DNA from 3 places in the Streptomyces syringium genome. Region 1 is predicted to be linked to each of the others. Evidence: riboswitches for the same ligand, from Rfam matches in the RefSeq annotation. Region 1 holds a riboswitch; each other region holds the start of a gene.

The links. A riboswitch is a leader RNA that binds a small molecule or an ion and turns the genes downstream of it on or off. The one in region 1 is predicted to bind cobalamin.
Region 2: linked by a shared signal. The riboswitch ahead of JO379_RS22755 (ribonucleoside-diphosphate reductase subunit alpha) and the one ahead of JO379_RS01860 (GHMP family kinase ATP-binding protein) in region 1 are both predicted to bind cobalamin.
Region 3: linked by a shared signal. The riboswitch ahead of cobN (cobaltochelatase subunit CobN) and the one ahead of JO379_RS01860 (GHMP family kinase ATP-binding protein) in region 1 are both predicted to bind cobalamin.

Annotation. Positions count from the first base shown of each region.
Region 1 covers NZ_JAGIOH010000001.1:394,020-400,758, forward strand. The annotation lists gene JO379_RS01855 (MMPL family transporter) at 1-1,425, opposite strand, end outside; cobalamin riboswitch at 1,600-1,823, shown strand; gene JO379_RS01860 (GHMP family kinase ATP-binding protein) at 2,147-2,986, shown strand; gene JO379_RS01865 (cysteine synthase family protein) at 2,983-4,005, shown strand; gene JO379_RS01870 (ATP-grasp domain-containing protein) at 4,002-5,234, shown strand; gene JO379_RS01875 (MFS transporter) at 5,231-6,502, shown strand; gene JO379_RS01880 (class I SAM-dependent methyltransferase) at 6,502-6,739, shown strand, end outside.
Region 2 covers NZ_JAGIOH010000001.1:5,082,899-5,089,637, forward strand. The annotation lists gene JO379_RS22750 (ribonucleotide-diphosphate reductase subunit beta) at 1-928, opposite strand, end outside; gene JO379_RS22755 (ribonucleoside-diphosphate reductase subunit alpha) at 919-3,300, opposite strand; adenosylcobalamin-variant (AdoCbl-variant) riboswitch at 3,470-3,566, opposite strand; gene mctP (monocarboxylate uptake permease MctP) at 3,841-5,466, opposite strand; gene JO379_RS34205 (DUF3311 domain-containing protein) at 5,463-5,819, opposite strand; gene JO379_RS22770 (MerR family transcriptional regulator) at 6,436-6,739, shown strand, end outside.
Region 3 covers NZ_JAGIOH010000001.1:6,593,098-6,599,836, reverse strand. The annotation lists gene cobN (cobaltochelatase subunit CobN) at 1-2,411, opposite strand, end outside; cobalamin riboswitch at 2,502-2,646, opposite strand; gene JO379_RS28980 (ferredoxin-like domain-containing protein) at 2,719-4,104, shown strand; gene JO379_RS28975 (precorrin-8X methylmutase) at 4,148-4,792, shown strand; gene JO379_RS28970 (precorrin-2 C(20)-methyltransferase) at 4,789-6,300, shown strand; gene JO379_RS28965 (cobalt-precorrin-6A reductase) at 6,461-6,739, opposite strand, start outside.

The DNA of each region.
Region 1 (6,739 bases):
GCGCAGTTCCGCCGTGCCGGCGAGCGCCGGGTCGGCTTCGGCGCGGCGGGCCAGTGCGCGCAGCGCGCCGGTCACCTCGCCGGCGAGGGCCGGCTCGGCGCGTACGACGACCTGGTGCATGGACTTCAGTTCCGGGAAGGCGTGGTTGAGCCGGTCGTACGTCCGCATGGCGGGGATGGAGCGGGAGTGGGTCTCGCGGCCCATGTCGGTCAGCTCGAGGTCCAGTAGCGGGGCGGCCAGGGCGAGGGTCGCGAGGACGGCGACCGTCAGGGTGGCGGCCGGACGCCTGCTCGTGGCGCGCAGTACGGCCCCGGTGATCCGGCCGGCACGGGCCTTCGGCTGCGGGGGGTGCGTCGGCTGTGCGGTGCCGCGCCCGGCCGCGCGGGCGGCCTTGCGCAGCGCGCGGCGCTCCGCCCGCTCACCGAAGGTGGCCAGCAGCGCGGGCAGCACGGTGAGCGAGCTGACCACGGCGACCAGGGTGACGACGATCGCGCCCGTGGCGATCGAGGAGAAGATGACGTCGTCCACCAGGTACAGCGTCGCGCTGGAGACGGCGACGGCGAGCCCGGAGAGCACGACGGCCCGTCCGGATGTGGCCGCGGCGAGTTCCACCACGGCCTGCGAGCTGAGCCGGCCGCCTGCCCGGGCGCGTTCCTCCCGTTCGCGCTTGAGGTAGAAGAGGGTGTAGTCGACGCCGACGGCCAGGCCGATCAGCAGGATGACGTTGGTGCCGACGCCGGCGTCGGGGAAGGCGTGCGAGGCCGGCATCGACAGGCCGATGGCGGCGGCGATCGAGGAGAGCGCCAGCAGCAGCGGCACGGTGGCCATCGCCACGGAGCGGAAGACGAACAACAGGGTGATCAGGGTGACGGGCAGCGCGATGAGCTCCGTGCGGGAGAGATCGTCTCCCCGCAGCTTCTCGACGCCCTTGCTGATGGAGGGGCTGCCGGTCTCCTCCACGCGCAGCCCGGGGTGTGCGGCCTGCACCGCGGCGGTCTGCGCCCGCAGGGGGTCCACGTGCTTCTTGCCGTCGAGCTCGGGGCCCTTCATGGTCACGTCGACCCGGACCGCTCTGCCGTCGGCCGAGCGCACGGGCGCGGCCACGGCGCCGACTTCGGGGAGTTTGCGCATCCGGGCGGTGATGTCCCGCGCGGCAGTGTCCGCCGCGGCCCGGTCGAGCGTGCCCGTGCCCGGCTTCGCGGAAATCAGCACGCGCTCCACGGGCCTTTGTTGCAGACCGCCCCCGGCCGCCATGGCCTCCGCCCGGCCCGCTTCGCCGACGCGGAAGTCCTCACTGGTGGCGGCGTTGCCGCCCACCGAGATCCCGGTGCCGAGACACAGGGCGACGAAGAGGAACCAGCCGGCTATGGCGCGCCACGGGTGTCCGGCGCTCCAACGAGCCATGCGTACAGGGAAAGTCGTCATGCCGTACATGCTGATCGCCGGGGTGCCGCCGCCATGAGCCTCGACCGGTTGAACTTCGTGTCCACCGGTCGGTGGACACGAGGGGTCGTCTCCAGGCGCCCTTCGCCCCAAGTCCCTTTCACGGCAACCCCGGTGGGACCGTCAGGCCCCCTGTCGCACACGCGTCCGTCCCTTTACTCTGGGGACGCAGTCGGTTCGCGCTGTCCGCCTGGCAGCCGCGGCGTAAGAGGGAACCCGGTGGAAGTCCGGGACTGCCCCGCAGCGGTGAGTGGGAACGAACGTCGTCATCGGCACCGGGCCGGGAGACCGGATCCGGGAAGCGACGGCCGGTAGGCGCGAGGTCGCGTGCGACCTCGCGGGCCCACGAGTCCGAAACCTGCCCACTGCGCGCGTGCGGCCCGCACGCGCTGATCACGGTGGCCTCGAGGGTGGGCCGGCGGGTACAGGCGGGCATCGCGCTCTTGCCGGGCGGCGTCCGCTGTTCCTTCGCGTGCCCTCAGCGGTCCCGGGATCCCGGCGACGCGCGAAGGAGTGTCCTGGTGACCGATGGCCCTCACCGCCCTGCCCCCAGGCCGCCTCGGTGACGTCCTCCGGGCAGGGGCGTGCCCCCGCCTCGCCCTCCCGGACGGCGGCCGGGAAGGCGCCGCAGACCGATCGGGCCATCACCGGCGGGCCCACGCTCCGCGTTCCGTGTGCGCGGGACGGGCGGACCTTCTCGGGGGTGTGCCACGGCACCCTGGGGGAGCTGTTCCAGGGGCCGCTCCGGCACGGGGGCGAGCAACGCATCGCGCTCGTCTCGTTCCCCGTCGACCGGCACTCCTGGGTGCATTTCACCCGGGGTGCCGGACCCCCGGGTGCCCTCCCGGCGGGCGAGAAGACGGCTCGGGCCGCCGGGCTGTTCCTGGAGCGCTACGGCCTGACCCTGCCGCCGGGCCGGTGGAGTGCCCATTCCGACCTCCGGGTCGGTGTGGGCATGGCCAGTTCCACCGCCGACATCGTGGCGACGCTGCGCTGTCTGTTCCGGGTCTTCTCGCTGCCGTACGACCTGCGTGCGGTGATCGAGGTGCTGTCCGCGATCGAACGCGCGGACAGTGTCTTCCTCGACGAGTTCGCGCTGTATCTCAGTGACCGGCACCGTGTCGTCCGCCGCCTGGGAACCGCCATCGGCTTCCACACCGCGTTCATCACGGAGCCCGGCACCGTCGACACCGCCGTGGTGACGCCGCTGCTGCTGCGGCACTACCGGCGGCGGTCGGCGGAATACGAGCGCTGCCTGACCGATCTGCTCAAGGGGTTCTCGGCAGCCGATCCGGCGGCCGTCGCCCGTTCCGCGACGGCCGACGCCGCTCTCTCCCAGGAGGTGCTGCCCAAAGCCACGTTCGAGACCGTGCTGGCACACCGCGAGGAGTTCGGGGCGGACGGTGTGTTCGTCGCGCACACCGGCTGCCTCGTCGGCTACCTCTTCGCCCGCCGCCCCTCCCCCTCGCTCAAGGACGAACTGTCCGGCTTCTTCCACACGCTCGGCCACCAGTGCTCATTCGCCCAAGGAGGCTACGGGTGATACACGCCCATATCGCCGACGCTCTCAAGTCCCCGCACCTGGTCCGACTGTCCGACGGCATGGTCCTGGCCCGCTTCGAATCGATGAAGATCTACTCCGCGCTGGCCGCGGTGCGACGGCTCCTCGACCGGGGCACGGTCCGGCCCGGGCAGACCCTCGTCGACAGCTCCAGCGGGATCTACGCCCAGGCACTGGCGCTGGCCTGTCACCGCTACGGCATGCGCTGCCACATCGTCGCCTCCACCACCGTCGACGCCACCACCCGTGCCCAGTTGGAGATCCTCGGCGCCACCGTCGAGCAGGTCGCCCCGTCGAAGAACCTCAAACTCGACCAGGAGCTGCGCGTGGCGCGGGTGCGGCAGATCCTGGCGGAGCGTCCCGACGTCCACTGGATGCGTCAGTACCACGACGACATCCACTATCTCGGCTACCGGGAGTTCGCGGACACCGTCGCCGCCGCGTTCCCGGACCGGCCGCTGACCGTCGTCGGGGGGATCGGGTCGGGCGCCTCCACGGGCGGGCTGGCCGAGCATCTGCGGCAGCGTGACCCGTCGGTCCGTCTGATCGGTCTGCAGCCCTTCGGGAGCGTCACCTTCGGCAGCGAGGACCACCACGATCCGGAGGCGATCATCGCCGGCATCGGCTCCTCGATCGTCTTCGACAACGTCCGCCACCATCTGTACGACGCGATCCACTGGATGGACTTCCACCACGCCATGGCGGGAGCCGTGGCCCTGCTGCGCGAGCACGCGGTGTTCGCCGGCCTGTCCACGGGCGCCGCCTACCTCGCCGCCTCCTGGGAGGCGCACCGCTGTCCCGGCCGGCTCCATCTGGTGATCGGGGCCGACACCGGTCACCGCTACGTCGAGCGGGTCTTCGCCCGGCACCGCGAGGCTCTGGACACCGCCGCGCTCGGCCCGGCCGAGATCACCTCGCCGGCGGACCTGTCGATGCCCTGGTCGACGATGGCCTGGAACCGCAGCCCCGCACCGGGCCGGCAGAAGGAGCTCGCGTCGTGACGGTGGTCTCCCTCGAAGCCCTCACCTTCGGCCTGGGGCACCTGATCCGGGCCGCCGACGCGCTCGGCGAGCGCATCCGGCTGCTGACCCGTGACCCGCTCGTCTACGCGCACGAATTGCGGCAGCTGCCGGACGGGGCTCTCGACGTGGTCGAGATGGACACCTTCGACGTGGACGCCGTGGCCGCGGACCTTTGCGGCCTTCCCGGGCTGCGGGGGCTCATCAGCTCGACCGACACCTGGACCCTGGTCGGTGCCGAGCTGACGGCCCGCTTCCGACTGCCCGGCCTGGACGCCGCCGTACTGGAGCTGACGCGGGACAAGGCAAGGGTGCGCAACGTGCTTTACGAGGCGGGCCTGACGAGGGGCCGCGCGGTGGAGGCCGGAGCCCTGGGGGCCGACGCCGACTACCCGCGCCGGCTGGGGAAGGAGGTGGGCTTCCCCGCCGTCCTGAAGGACACCGCCGGAACCGGCAGCCAGAACGTCTGGCTCGCCCGTGACGAGCCGGAGCTCGCAGAGGCCCTGCGCGCGGCCGGCGGGCGGCGGCTGACCGGCCGCCTCTTCGCGGAGCCGTACTTCTCCGGGCCTCTCTACAGCGCCGAGACACTCACCTGGGAGGGACACACCAGGCTGCTGGGCGTCTCCAGCCGGCTGATGTCGCACGAGCCGCGCTTCCGTGAGGAGATCACCGCGTTCCCCGTCGCCTTCCCCGAGCCGCAGCGCCTGTCGCTGGAGAAGTGGCTGGGCGAGGTGCTCGCGGCCGTGGGTTACACCGACCGGTTCGCCCATGTCGAGTTCGCCCTCACCGTGACGGGCCCGGAGATCATCGAGATCAATCCCCGGATCGGCGGCGCTCTCGTCGCGGAGGGCATGTGCCGGGCGCTCGGCTGCAATGTGTACGAGGCGATGGTGGAGGCCTCTCTCGGCCGTCGTCCCCGCCTCATCGACGCGGAGCTTCCGGGCGGCCCGGCGGTCGCGTTCGTTCTCGGATATCCGGAACAGGCAGGAGTGTTCACGGGGGTGACGGGGCTCGACCGGCTGGAGGGCATGCCGGGGTCGCCCGCCTGGTATCCGGTCAAGCGCGTCGGAGACCGCATCGAGTACCTGGGCGACAGCCGGGGCTACGCGGGCATCGTCTGGGCGGAGGCGGAGACCGCTGAGCTGGCCACCCACCGCGCCGTGGCCGCCGCCAACGCGGTACGGGTCCACACCGAGCGGGCGGCCGGGTGAGCGCAGGGCGGGCCACGGCGACACCCCTCGGCATCTCGCTTCTCCGGCTGAGCGGACCGCTGCGGTTCCTGCTGGTCAGTTCCTTCCTCATCCCGCTGGGCAGCTTCATGGTCCTGCCGTTCATGTCGGTGTTCCTGCACGAACGGCTCGGCATGGGCCTGGGAGCGGTGGGGCTGGTCCTGGCCGTGGCGTCCCTCGTGCAGTTCTCCGGTGGCGTGGTCGGCGGGGCGCTCGCGGACCGTATCGGCCTGCGGCGCACCATGGTGTGGGCCCTGACGGTACGTACGGCGGGCTTCGTGGGTCTGCTGCTGGCGTTGCGCTGGCCGCCGCTCGTCGTGGGCGCGCTGATCCTCACCTGTTGCGGTGCGGCGCTGTATCTCCCCGCCAACAAGGCCTATCTGGTGCGCGGCGTGGACGACGAGCGGCGGCCGATGTTCCTGTCGGCCGGGAACGCGGCGCTCAACGCGGGCATGGCGGTCGGACCACTGATCGCCGGCCCGTTCGTGCTGTCCTCACCCGGCTGGCTGTTCCTCGCGACGACAGCCCTGTTCCTGGGCGTGACGGCCGGCCACGCGCTGCTGCCCACGGAGAGGACCCCGGTGGGGCCGGCGGGCGGAGCCGTCGGCGCGGACCCGGGGAAGGCCGATGGTCTCCCGGTGAGCAGGGGCCTGCTCTCGGGAGTGGCACCGCTGCCGTTCGCGGCCAATCTGCTGGCCTTCTATCTGTACTTCCACTTCCAGCACTATCTGGCCGTGTTCGCGGTGGAGCGGGCGTCCAGCGAGTTCTACAGCCTGGTGCTGCTCACCTGCTTCGTCCTGGTCATCGTGGTCCAGCCACTGGCCTCCGGCCGGATCCGCCGGATGCCGTACCGGCGGGCGCTGGTGGGGGGCTTCCTCGCGCTCGCCGCCGGAATGGCGGTCCTGTCGGCCGGCACCAGGACGGCGCTGCTGCTGGGCGGCGCGCTGATCACCTTCGGTGACATCGTGTTGTTCCTGAAGAACGACTTGGAGGCCTTGCGCCGCAGTCCGCGCTCCGATGCCGTCGTGTTCGGGCAGCAGCGTCTCGCGGCCGGCCTCGGCGCGTGCGCGAGCGGGATTCTCGGCGGGCAGCTCTACGGTCTCGGCCTCGACGCCGGGGAGACCGGCTGGTTCTGGCTGGCGGCCGCGGCTCAGTGTCTGCTTCTCCCGCCCCTGCTGCTCGCGGTGCGCACGGCACCGGGTGCGGGGAAACCGATCGACTCGACGACGCGAAGGAAGGCCGGTTCCTGATGACACGGACGGACGGGTTCGAGGACGACGAGTTCTGGACCGAGTTCTACGACTTTCTCTTCTCCGAACAGCGCTACAGCCAGGCGGAGGAACTTCTCGACTCCTCTCCCCTGTTGGCCTTCACTCCCGGGGCCCGTGTCCTGGACCTGTGCTGCGGCCCGGGTGTGTTCACCGTTCCGCTGGCGCGTCGCGGCCACCACGTCACCGGCGTGGACCGCAGTCCCGCGATGCTGGAGC
Region 2 (6,739 bases), 4.7 Mb from region 1:
GCAGCTCCATGAAGGAGAAAGGGTTCTCCGAGCCGTAGACCGGCGCGAAGCCCAGGCGCTGGAGGCGCTGGTCGGCGACGCACTGGAGGTACTCGCGCATGGACTCGGTGTTCATGCCCGGCAGGCCCTCGCCGCACAGGTCGCGGCCGAACTGCAGCTCCGCCTCGACGGCTTCCCGCAGCATGTCGGTGACCTGCTGCTGGAGCTCGTCGTCGAAGAGGTCGGGCTCCTCCTGGCGGACGGTGTCCACGACCTCGAACGCGAAGTTCATGTGCATGGTCTCGTCGCGGAAGACCCAGTTGGTGCCGGTCGCCAGGCCGTGCAGCAGACCGCGCGAGCGGAACCAGTACACGTAGGCGAAGGCGCCGTAGAAGAACAGGCCCTCGATGCAGGCCGCGAAGCAGATCAGGTTCAGCAGGAAGCGACGGCGGTCGGCCTTCGTCTCCAGCCGCTCCAGCTTCTCGACCTCATTGATCCACTTGAAGCAGAACTGGGCCTTCTCGCGGATCGAGGGGATGTTCTCGACCGCGTCGAAGGCGGCGGCACGGTCCTCCGGGTCGGGGAGGTAGGTGTCCAGCAGCGTCAGATAGAACTGGACGTGCACGGCCTCCTCGAAGAGCTGCCGCGACAGGTACAGCCGCGCCTCGGGGGAGTTGATGTGCTTGTACAACGTGAGGACGAGGTTGTTCGCCACGATCGAGTCGCCGGTCGCGAAGAACGCGACGAGGCGGCCGATCATGTGCTGCTCGCCCGGGGACAGCTTGGCGAGGTCGGCGACGTCCGAGTGGAGGTCGACCTCCTCGACGGTCCAGGTGTTCTTGATCGCGTCGCGGTAGCGGTCGTAGAAGTCCGGGTACCGCATCGGGCGCAGGGTCAGCTCGAACCCGGGGTCGAGCAGGTTCTTCTGTACGGGGGCGGTCACTGGCATGCCTCGCAGGACTCGGGGTTCTCAAGGGAGCAGGCGACGGCGTCGGCGTCCGGGGTCGCGACCTGCTGTACGGGGATGGTGGCGGCGGCGCCGGCCGAGCGGGCGATCCGGGTCGCCGGACGCGAGCGCAGGTAGTACGTCGTCTTGATGCCCTGCTTCCAGGCGTACGCGTACATCGAGCTGAGCTTGCCGATGGTGGGCGAGGCCATGAAGAGGTTCAGCGACTGGCTCTGGTCCAGGTACGGCGTACGGGCCGCGGCCATGTCGATCAGGGCGCGCTGCGGGATCTCCCAGGCGGTGCGGTAGAGGTCGCGCACCTCCTTGGGGATCCAGTTCATGTCCTGGATCGAGCCGTTGGCGTCCGTCATCGCGTCACGCGTGGTGCGGTCCCACACGCCGAGCTGCTTCAGGTCCTCCACCAGGTAGGTGTTGACCTGGAGGAACTCACCGCTGAGCGTCTCGCGCTTGAAGAGGTTGGAGACCTGCGGCTCGATGCACTCGTACACACCCGCGATGGAGGCGATGGTGGCCGTCGGCGCGATGGCGAGCAGCAGCGAGTTGCGCATGCCCGTCTTCGCGATCCGGGCGCGGAGCGCGTCCCAGCGGTCGGCCCAGCGCTGCTCGGCGTTCGGGTAGTGGTCGGGGTGCAGCACGCCGCGCGCGGTGCGGGTCGCGGACCACGCCGGGTGCGGGCCGTGCCGCTCGGCGAGGTCGGCGGACGCCTCGTACGCCGCGAGCATGATGCGCTCGGAGATCCGGGTGGACAGCTCCTTCGCCTCGGCGGAGTCGAAGGGCAGCCGCAGCCGGAAGAAGACGTCCTGGAGACCCATGAGGCCCAGGCCCACCGGGCGCCAGCGGCTGTTGGAGTTCCCGGCCTGCTCGGTCGGGTAGAAGTTGATGTCCACGACGCGGTCGAGGAAGGTCACGGCAGTGCGGACCGTGCGGTCCAGCTTCTCCCAGTCCATCTCGCCCTCGGCGCCCAGGTGCTGCGCCAGGTTCACCGAACCGAGGTTGCAGACGGCCGTCTCGCCGTCGTCGGTGACCTCGAGGATCTCGGTGCAGAGGTTCGAGGAGTGGACGACCTTGCCGGGCTCGGCGGTCTGGTTCGCGGTGCGGTTGGACGCGTCCTTGAAGGTCATCCAGCCGTTGCCGGTCTGCGCGAGGGTGCGCATCATCCGGGAGTACAGCACGCGCGCGGGGATCGTCTTGATCGCCTTGCCGTCGGCCTCGGCCTTGCGGTACGCCGCGTCGAACTCGTCGCCCCACAGGTCGACCAGCTCGGGGGTGTCGGCGGGGGAGAACAGCGACCAGTCGGAGTCCGCCTCGACGCGGCGCATGAACTCGTCCGGGATCCAGTGCGCGGTGTTGAGGTTGTGCGTGCGGCGGGCCTCCTCACCGGTGTTGTCGCGGAGCTCCAGGAACTCCTCGATGTCCGCGTGCCAGGTCTCCAGGTAGACACAGGCCGCGCCCTTGCGCCGGCCGCCCTGGTTGACGGCGGCGACGGAGGCGTCCAGCGTGCGCAGGAACGGCACGATGCCGTTGGAGTGGCCGTTGGTGCCGCGGATCAGCGAGCCGCGCGAGCGGATGCGCGAGTACGACAGGCCGATGCCGCCGGCGTGCTTCGACAGCCGCGCCACCTGGTGGTAGCGGTCGTAGATCGAGTCCAGCTCGTCCAGCGGCGAGTCCAGCAGGTAGCACGAGGACATCTGCGGGTGCCGGGTGCCGGAGTTGAAGAGCGTGGGGGAGGACGGCAGGTAGGAGAGCGTGCTGGTCAGCCGGTACAGCTCGGCCACGTCGTCCAGGGCCCGCGTCGAGTGGTCCTCGGCGAGGCCGCAGGCCACGCGCAGCAGGAAGTGCTGCGGGGTCTCGACGACCTGGCGGGTGATGGGGTGGCGCAACAGGTAGCGGCTGTGCAGGGTGCGCAGGCCGAAGTAGCCGAAGCGGTCGTCGGCGCCGTCGGCGAGCGCGGCGTCCACGAGGGCGTCCAGGCGCTCGGCGTGCGTCACGACGAACGCGGCCGTCTCGTCGGCGATCAGGCCCTCGCGGTGGCCGACCGCGACGGAGGCGGAGAAGGAGAGCGCGCCCTGTCCGGCCGCCTCTTCGGCGATCGCACGCGTGAGCAGTCGCGCGGCGAGCCGGGAGTACTCCGGCTCCTCGGCGATGAGCCCGGCGGCAGCCTCGGTGGCCAGGGACCGCAACTCGGCCTCGTCCGAGCCCGGGTGCCGGCCGCGCAGCGCGGCGGCGGCGACCTTGCCGGGGTCGGTGGCGGGCAGATCGGCGGTGAGGTCGGTCAGGGTGCGCAGCAGCGCGGTCCCGGGGCCGCCGGTCGCTTCCGCTGTCGCTGAGACCGGATCGGCGGGCGCGATGGTCACGTGGGGCTCTCCCTCGCTCGGCAGTGGTGTGGGCCGGGCGGACGGGCGCGACGGGCGCGTACGGGGACACCCCTGCACCAGGGCATGCCACGCAGCGTCCATCGGCCCAACCCGCGAGACCCGGACGATTTTGACGCCCTGTTCCGAGCGGAGGCTCGGAGCGGGCGCGCTGTCGGCAGGTCCTCGGACTCTGGGTACGTAAAACCGCACACATACACCGTTGCGGGACAGTTCCGGATTTCCACCGGATTCCCCTGCGGCGACAGCGAGGACGAGCATACATCTAGTGCTGCCACTCGTACGCGCCCCCACATGTTGTGTCGCGCGGTAATGAGCTGGGTGCGGAATGTGCTAGAGCGCCCGGGTGTTGGACCTCGATTCCCTTCTCGTACGAGCCCCCGTCACGGCCCTCCGGGGGCTCGCGCGAAGGCCTCCGAAGGGCCTCTGCGAGCGTCTCGGCGGCGCCCGCAAGGCGAAGGCCGCCGCCCCCCTGTTCGTCGGGGAGCGGCGGCCTCAGAGGCGCGGTCGGGGGTGTGGGGGTCAGTGGCCTCCGGGGGCTCCCGCGGTGGCCGCCGGGAGCTTCTCCACCACGCCCGGGTCGCCCGCGTCGGCCGTGTAGTCCGACGCCTTCGTCTGGTCCACGCCGTCCGGGGCGCCGAGCTTCCTGAGCACGAAGGTGAGGACGATCACCACGATGACGTTGAGGACGAAGGCCGTGAGGCCGATGTAACCCTTCTCACCGATGAGCGGGATGAGATTGGTGTTGCCGAAGTGGTCCTGCGTGGCGCTCGGCGTGTCGTACGCCCGCCAGGTGCCGTAGATCATTCCGGCCGCCCAGCCGCCGAGCAGCGCCCAGCGGTGGCACCAGCGCGTGAAGAGCCCGCCCACCAGGGCCGGGACGGTCTGCAGGATCCAGATGCCGCCGAGCAGCTGGAAGTTGATCGCGACCGTCTTGTCCATGGTGAGCACGAAGGCCAGCGCGCCGACCTTCACCAGCAGCGAGGAGAGCTTGGAGACCTTCGCCTCGTGCTCGGGCGTGGCGTCCGGCTTGATGAAGTCCTTGTAGATGTTGCGGGTGAACAGATTCGCGGCGGCAATCGACATGATGGCCGCCGGGACGAGCGCGCCGATCCCGATCGCGGCGAAGGCGACGCCCGTGAACCAGTCCGGGAACATGTTCTCGAAGAGTTGCGGGATGGCCAGCTGGCCGTTCTTGACCTTGACCCCGGCGGCGAGCGCCATGAAGCCGAGGATCGCCAGCAGCCCGAGCATCAGCGAGTACAGCGGCAGGATCGTGGTGTTGCGGCGGATGACGTTGCGGCTGCGGCTGGAGAGCACCGCCGTCACCGAGTGGGGATAGAGGAAGAGGGCCATCGCCGAACCGAGGGCGAGCGTCGCGTACGCCCACTGCGCGTCCGGTCCGGTCACCAGGGAGCCGCGCGGCTTGCCGGTCGCCGGGTTCTCGACCGCGAACGCCCCGCCCGCCTTCGCGAAGATGTCGTCGAAGCCGCCGAGCTTGATCGGGATGTAGACGATCGCCACGATGATCACGATGTAGATCAGCGCGTCCTTGACGAAGGCGATCAGCGCCGGCGCCCGCAGCCCGGAGGAATAGGTATAGGCGGCGAGCACCCCGAAGGCGATCAGCAGCGGCAGGTCCTTCATGAACCAGTTCGATCCGCCGCCGACGCCCATCACGTCCAGGACGGCCTGGATGCCGACGAGCTGGAGCGCGATGTACGGCATCGTCGCGAGGATGCCGGTGAGCGCGAGGGCCAGCGACAGCCCCTTGGAGCCGAACCGGCCGCGGACGAAGTCGGAGGAGGTGACGTAGCCGTGCTTGTGCGAGACCGACCACAGCCGGGGCAGGAAGGTGAACACCAGCGGATAACAGAGGATCGTGTACGGCACCGCGAAGAACCCGGCCGCGCCGCCCGCGTAGATCGCCGCCGGGACGGCCACGAAGGTGTACGCGGTATAGAGGTCGCCGCCCAGCAGGAACCAGGTGACCCAGGTGCCGAACGAGCGCCCGCCCAGCCCCCACTCGTCGAGATTGTTCGCGTTCTCCGCGCGCCGCCATCTGGAGGCGACGAAGCCCATGACGGTGACGACCAGGAAGAAGAAGATGAAGACGGCGAGCGCCACGCCGTTCACGCCGTCCTTCATCGCCGCTCACCACCCTTACGGGCGCGCTCCTGGCGCCTGACGATGACGTACGCGACGACGGTGAGCGCGGTCGAGAGGACCACCCACAGCATCTGGTACCAGTAGAAGAACGGCATACCGATGAACGTGGGGGTGAGCCGGGAGTAGGAGTCGACCCACAGCATCGCGCCGAACGGAATGGCCAGGCACACCCCCGCGACGACCATGGGCACGGTGACGGCTGATGCCGTACGCCCACCCTTGGGGCCGCCCTCCGGCGGCACCGTGGACGGTGACGTCGTCGACTGCTCGGGCAGCCGCGCGGCCGGCCCGGCCGGCGGCTCGGCGGGTGGTTCGGTCGGTGGTTCCGTCATGGTGGTGACTCCCCCCTGTGTGATCACTGCGTGATGCGCAGGAAATCTAGGGGAGGGTGCTACTGGGCGTCACCCCCTGTCCGCATATCGGTATGCGGTGTCATGCCTCGGCTGGAGCGGTCGCCACGCGCCCCGTCTGTGATCGAAGGCGACTATCTCTCCGACCAGCACACAAAAATCTATGTCGGTCAGCGTAGACATTGGGTGCTGGTGTGGTTATGGTTTCTCTTGTAGCCGAGATCGAGCAAGGCCCGGCAGAGATGAACTGCCGGGCAGCAGCACCGTAGTTCGCAGTACCCAGCGGTGCCGGCAGTACGCAGTACCCGTTTGATGAGTAGTTCGTACAGAGGTTCGTACAGAGGGAAGAACGGAGGAGCCCCGCGCCATCAGGATCGCCCGGGCGGATCGCTGAGCCCGGGTACCGCAGGACATCGTCAGTGAGGTGGTCTCCGGTCAGACAACCGCGATCCCCGCACCCCCGACAGCATCTCGGTCGGGTCCGCGGAAACAGAAGGCCGACGCAGTACTAGGGTCGGCAGATGGTGTAGCAGTTCCTTCGGGGCCCTGGTGCCGTATGGCACCAGGGCCCCTCCATGCGTTCCACGGAGAGGTGCAGATGACAGCAGACGACTCCTTCGGCCGTCTCGATGACGACGACTACCCCGCCTACACCATGGGCCGGGCCGCCGAACTGCTCGGCACCACCCAGGGCTTCCTTCGCGCCATCGGCGAAGCCCGCCTGATCACCCCGCTCCGCTCCAAGGGTGGCCACCGCCGCTACTCCCGCTACCAACTGCGCATCGCCGCCCGCGCCCGCGAACTCGTCGACCAGGGCACCCCGATCGAGGCCGCCTGCCGCATCGTCATTCTCGAGGACCAGCTCGAGGAAGCCCAGCGCCTCAACGCGGAATACCGGCGTG
Region 3 (6,739 bases), 6.2 Mb from region 1:
TTGACCAGGCCGCGGAGGGGCGAGCCGGACGGGCCGGCCGGCACGAAGCCGCCGTTCAGGGCGTGCACCGCGTGGTCGATCTCGTCGGTGGTGGCGGCCAGGCGGGGCACGACCTCGCGGGCGGCGAAGTCGAGGATCGCGGCGACCTGTTCACCGTGCTCCCGCGCCACGGAAGCGACCGCGGCCGGGTCCCAGTCCGCGTCCTCCATGGCCTGGACGAGCGCGCGGGCCCGCTCCTCCGCCTCGTCGGCGGTGGTGCGGGTGGCGGCGGACTCGTCGAGGCCGAGGGCCTCGCGCAGACCCGGCAGGGCCTGCGTGCCGCCCCAGATCTGACGGGCGCGCAGGATCGACAGGACGAGGTTGACGCGCGCCTCACCGGTGGGCGCGCCACCGAGGACGTGCAGACCGTCGCGGATCTGGGCGTCCTTGACCTCGCACAGCCAGCCGTCGACGTGCAGCAGGAAGTCGTCGAACCCGTCGTCGTCCGGACGGTCGTCGAGGCCGAGGTCGTGGTCGAGCTTCGCGGCCTGGATGAGCGTCCAGATCTGGGCGCGGATGGCGGGCAGCTTGGCCGGGTCCATCGCGGAGATGGACGCGTACTCGTCGAGGAGCTGCTCCAGGCGGGCGATGTCGCCGTAGGACTCGGCGCGGGCCATCGGCGGCACGAGGTGGTCGACGAGGGTGGCGTGGGCGCGGCGCTTGGCCTGGGTGCCTTCACCGGGGTCGTTGACGAGGAAGGGGTAGATCAGCGGCAGGTCGCCGAGGGCGGCGTCCGGGCCGCAGGCGGCGGACAGGCCGGCGTTCTTGCCGGGCAGCCACTCCAGATTGCCGTGCTTGCCGAGGTGGACCATGGCGTCGGCGCCGAAGCCGCCGTCCGCGCGGGAGGCGGCGATCCAGCGGTAGGCGGCGAGGTAGTGGTGCGAGGGCGGCAGATCGGGGTCGTGGTAGATCGCGATGGGGTTCTCGCCGAAGCCGCGCGGCGGCTGGATGAGGACGAGGAGGTTGCCGCGGCGCAGCGCCGCGAGGACGATGTCGCCCTCGGGGTTGGCACTGCGGTCGACGAACATCTCGCCGGGCGCCGGGCCCCAGTGCTCCTCGACGGCCTCGCGCAGCTCGGCGGGCAGCTCGGCGAACCAGCGCCGGTAGTCGGCGGCCGGGATGCGGACGGGGTTGCGGGCGAGCTGCTCCTCGGTGAGCCACTCCTGGTCGTGGCCGCCGGCCTCGATGAGGGCGTAGATCAGCTCGTCGCCGTCACCGGACGCGAGGCCGGGGACCTCCTCCGTACCGAAGTCGTAGCCCTCCTCGCGCAGTCGGCGCAGCAGCGCCACGGCGCTGGCGGGGGTGTCGAGCCCGACGGCGTTGCCGATGCGGGAGTGCTTGGTGGGGTAGGCGGAGAGGACCAGCGCGAGGCGCTTGTCGGCCGCGGGGATGTGGCGCAGCCGGGCGTGGCGCACGGCGATGCCGGCGACGCGGGAGGCGCGCTCGGCGTCGGCCACGTACATCGGCAGGCCGTCGTCGTCGACCTCCTTGAAGGAGAACGGGACGGTGATGAGGCGGCCGTCGAACTCGGGGACGGCGACCTGGGTGGCGGCGTCGAGCGGCGAGAGGCCCTCGTCGTTCTCCTCCCAGGCGCTGCGGGGTCCGGTCAGGCACAGGGCCTGGAGGATCGGCACGTCGAGCGCGGCGAGGGCGCCGGCGTCCCAGGACTCGTCGTCGCCGCCGGCGGAGGCCGCCGCGGGCTTGGTGCCGCCCGCGGCGAGGACGGTGGTGACGACGGCGTCGGCGGTGCCGAGCGCCTCGATGAGCTCCGGCTCGGGGGCGCGCAGCGAGGCGACGTACAGCGGCAGGGCGCGGCCGCCCGCGTCCTCGATGGCCCCGCACAGGGTTTCCACGAAGGCGGTGTTGCCGCTCATGTGGTGGGCGCGGTAGTAGAGCACCGCGATGAGCGGGCCGGTGGCGCCGGGCTTGGGGGTGCGCTCCAGCGGACCCCAGGTGGGGGCGGGGGCGGGCGCCTCGAAGCCGTGGCCGGTGAGCAGCACGGTGTCGGAGAGGAACCGCGCGAGCTGTTCGAGGTTGTCGGGGCCGCCGTGCGCGAGGTAGGCGTGGGCCTCGGCGGCGATGCCGATGGGGACGGTGGAGGCCTCCATCAGCTGGGCGTCGGGCGCCTGTTCGCCGGTGAGGACGACGACGGGGCGGTCCCCGGCGAGCAGCAGGTCGAGCCCCTCCTGCCAGGCACGGATGCCGCCGAGGAGGCGGACGACGACGAGGTCGGTGCCGTCCAGGAGGGCGGGCAGGTCGTCAAGCGCGAGCCGGGCGGGGTTGGCCAGGCGGTACGGGACCGGGCCTCCGTGAGCGGCAGCCGCGCGGGCGCTGAGCAGGTCGGTGTCGGACGTCGACAGGAGAAGGATCACGCGGCGCTCCCCAGGGCATCGAGGGTCGCCCGGGGTACGCCGGACCGGATGGTGCGCATGCGGCGGCTGGCCTTCCTCGGGGTCCGCGCCCCGGGCGGTTGGAGGACGGCGGGAGTTCCTGACTCGCCCGGCATCGCTGCCGGGCTCACAGTGGCGGGACCGTGCCGGAGTCTCACCGGCTTCCTCCCCTGACGCCGTCGCTGGCGTTTGGCGGACCAGAGGACGAACAAAGAGATTCTGGCCACCGGTGAGCATAGTAAGCGCTGGCCGTTTGGCACAGGACGGTGCACCCGGTGTGATCGTCGGTATGCTCGCCGCCATGCCCGTCACCCCCCCATCCCCCTCGGAGCGGGATAAACCGGCCGCCGGCGGACGGACCGTCCGAGCGGGCGGCGACGCCTGCCCCGGAGCGCTGCGGCTGCACACCGCGGACGACGGTGCGCTGGCGCGCGTCCGGTTGCCCGCCGGGCTGTTGACGGCCCGTCAGGCGATGGCATTGGCGCTGGTCGCCGAGGAGCTGGGCGACGGGAACCTCGACATCACCTCGCGCGGCAACGTCCAGCTGCGCGGGCTGTCCGACGGCTGCGGCGGTGAACTGGCCGGCCGGTTGCGGGCGGCGGGGCTGCTGCCGTCGGACCGGTACGACCGGGTGCGCAATGTGGCGGCCTCGCCGTTGTGCGGTCTGGACGGGGCCGTGGAGCCGTCCCCCGCCGGGGCAACCGATGTGCAGGCCTGGGCGCGCGCCCTGGACGCACTCCTGTGCACCCCCGCGTCCGATGCGCCCGACCCCTCCGACGGCCTGGATTTGTCAGGTTTGTCGGGTCGTTTCCTCTTCGGCCTGGACGACGGCCGCGGCGACATCGTGGCCCTCGGCCCCGATGTGACATTGATCGCAAGCGGTGCGGGGCAGGCCACCGTGTGCTTCGCCGCCACCGGGCCCGGTCTGCGCATCGCCGCCTGTGACGCGCCGCGCGCGGCCGTGCTGGCCGCGCGCGAGTTCCTCGCGGCGGCGGCCCGCGGCGGCGCCAAGGCCTGGCGGGTGCGGGACCTGGCCCCCGAACACCGCCCGCGCGTCGAAGCGTTGGGTGACCGGCTGACGGCCGCGGGCATCGACTGCGTCCCGCTGCCCCGGCCCCGTCTCCCGCACGGGCCCCCGGTCGGGCCCGGCCTGGTCACCGGCGGGGACGGGCGGTGCGCCCTGTCGGTGACCGCGCCGCTCGGGCGGCTGACCGCCGCCCAGTGGCGGCTCGTGGCCACCACGGCCGACCGGGACGGGACGGGCGAGCTGCGTGTGACACCCTGGCGCGGCATCGTCGTCCCCGGCCTCCCGGCCGGTACGGCCCGCTCCCGGCTGACGGCGCTCGCGGACGCCGGACTCGTCACCTCCACCACGTCCCCCTGGCACCGGGCGGGCGCGTGCGCGGGCCGGCCGGGCTGCGCCAAGTCCCTCGCGGACGTACGGGCGGACGCGGCGGCCTGCCTCGCGGGACTGCCCCCGGCGGGGCTCCCGGTGTACTGGTCCGGCTGCGAGCGGCGGTGCGGCCACCCGGGCGGGACATGGGTCGACGTGCTCGCGACCGGGGACGGCTACCGGATCGCGGTACGGGACGGGGAGACGGAAACGAAGACGGAAACAGCCAGAGCGGGGGGACTGGCCGACGCGGTCGCGGCGGCTCGTACCTCCGCGGACTGACCCTGCACGACACCACCAGGCGCAACCCAGCAAGCGAGGCACAGTGTTCGAGTACGAGAAGGACGGCGCGTCCATCTACCGCCAGTCCTTTGCCACCATCAGGGCCGAGGCCGACCTCGGCGGACTGCCGCCGGACGTCAGCCAGGTCGCGGTGCGCATGATCCACGCCTGCGGGATGGTCGATCTCGTACGGGACCTCGCGTACTCCCCCCAGGTGGTGGCGCGGGCCCGCGAGGCGCTGCGCGCCGGGGCGCCGATCCTGTGCGACGCGAACATGGTCGCCAGCGGGGTGACCCGCAAGCGGCTGCCCGCGGACAACGAGGTGCTGTGCACCCTCGCCGACCCGTCGGTGCCGGAGCTGGCACGGCGGATGGGCACGACCCGCAGCGCGGCGGCCCTGGAGCTGTGGCGCGAGAAGCTCGACGGCGCGGTCGTCGCGGTCGGCAACGCGCCGACGGCGCTGTTCCGTCTGCTGGAGATGCTCGCAGAAGGAGGGGCAGGCGGGGCGGCGGCGCCGCGTCCGGCCGCGGTCATCGGCATACCGGTGGGCTTCATCGGTGCCGCCGAGTCCAAGGACGCCCTGGCCGACAGCCCGCTGGGGCTCGACTATCTGGTGGTGCGGGGCCGTCGCGGCGGCAGCGCCATGGCAGCGGCGGCGATCAACGCGATAGCGAGCGAGGAAGAGTGAACGAGCAGCCTTCGACGACGGGCCGACTGTACGGAGTGGGCCTCGGCCCCGGCGATCCGTCGCTGATGACCGTGCGGGCCGTCGAGGTCATCACCGCGGCCGACGTCGTCGCGTACCACAGCGCCCGGCACGGCCGCAGCATCGCGCGCACCATCGCCGAACGCCATCTGCGCCCCGACCACATCGAGGAGCAGCTGGTCTACCCCGTCACCACGGAGACCACCGACCACCCCGGTGGCTACCGGGGCGCGATGGAGGAGTTCTACGAGGAGGCCGCGGCGCGGCTGGCCGTCCACCTGGACGCCGGGCGCACGGTCGCGGTGCTCGCGGAGGGCGACCCGCTCTTCTACAGCTCGTACATGCACATGCACAAGCGGCTCGCCCACCGCTACCCGACGGAGGTGATCCCCGGGGTCACGTCCGTCAGCGCGGCGGCGGCCCGGCTGGGTGAGCCGCTGGTGGAGGGCGAGGAGGTCCTGACGATCCTGCCGGGCACGCTGCCCGAGGAGGAGCTGACGGCCCGCCTGGCCTCGACCGACTCGGCCGTGGTGATGAAGCTCGGCCGGACGTTCCCCGCCGTGCGGGGCGCGCTGGAGAGCGCGGGCCGGCTCGCGGACGCGCGGTACGTCGAGCGCGCCACGATGCCCGGGGAGCGTACGGGCCTGCTGGCCGACGTGGGCCCGGCGTCGGTGCCGTACTTCTCGGTGGCGGTGCTGCCGAGCCGCGTCGACGCGGCTCCGGCCGCCTCGGGCCGGGGCGAGGTCGTGGTCGTCGGGCTCGGCCCGGCCGGCCCGCTGTGGCTGACGCCGGAGGCGCGCGGCGAGCTGGCGGCAGCCGAGGACATCGTCGGCTACAGCACGTACGTGGACCGGGTGCCCGTCCGGCCGGGCCAGCGACGGCACCCGTCCGACAACAAGGTGGAGTCCGAGCGTGCCGAGTTCGCGCTCGACCTCGCCCGGCAGGGGCGGCGGGTCGCCGTCGTCTCCTCCGGCGACCCGGGCGTCTTCGCGATGGCGACGGCCGTCCTGGAGGTCGCCTCCGAGGACCCGTACCGCGAGGTGCCCGTGCGGGTGCTGCCCGGCATGACGGCGGCCCACGCCGCCGCCTCACGGGCGGGCGCGCCGCTCGGCCACGACTACGCGGTCGTGTCGCTGTCCGACCGGCTCAAGCCGTGGGAGGTCATCGCCGAGCGACTGCGGTCGGCCGCGGCGGCGGACCTGGTCCTCGCCCTGTACAACCCCGGCTCCCGCAGCCGCGTCTGGCAGGTCGGCAAGGCCCGCGACCTCCTCCTGGAACACCGCCCGGCGGACACCCCGGTCGTCCTGGGCCGGGACGTGGGCGGTCCGGAGGAGAGCGTACGGATCGTCCGGCTCGGCGAACTGGACCCGGAACAGGTCGACATGCGCACGATCCTCATCGTGGGCTCCACCCAGACCCGCACGGTACGGCGTGGTCCCGACGGCGGCGAGGAGATCGTCTGGACGCCCCGGCGGTATCCGGAGGGGTAGCCGTTCACCTGCGGCGGGCCTGGTGCGGTCCGGGCGGTCCGCACCATGCGGGCGATCGTTTCCCGCCTTCGGCCGGCGGGCGGGACGGGGGCCGTCGGCCTGGGGCGGGTCCAGCCGGAGGCCGGGCCCGCAGCGCCTCCGCCCCGGGGACAGCGGAGGGTCAAGCCCGCCCGCCCTGCATGGTCGCCCGCACCCATTCCACCGCCTCCGCCGGGTCCGGCGCGACGGGCACCCCCTCCGGCGCCGGGGGCCGGCGGACGATCACCACGGGGATGCCCGCCTGCCGGGCGGCGACGAGCTTCGCGGCCGTCGCCGCCGCCCCGCTGTCCTTCGTGACCAGGACGTCGATGCCGTGGCGGCGCAACAGCTCCGCCTCGCCCTCCACCGTGAAGGGGCCCCGGGCCAGCAGCACCTCCGTGCGGGCCGGCACCGGCGGTTG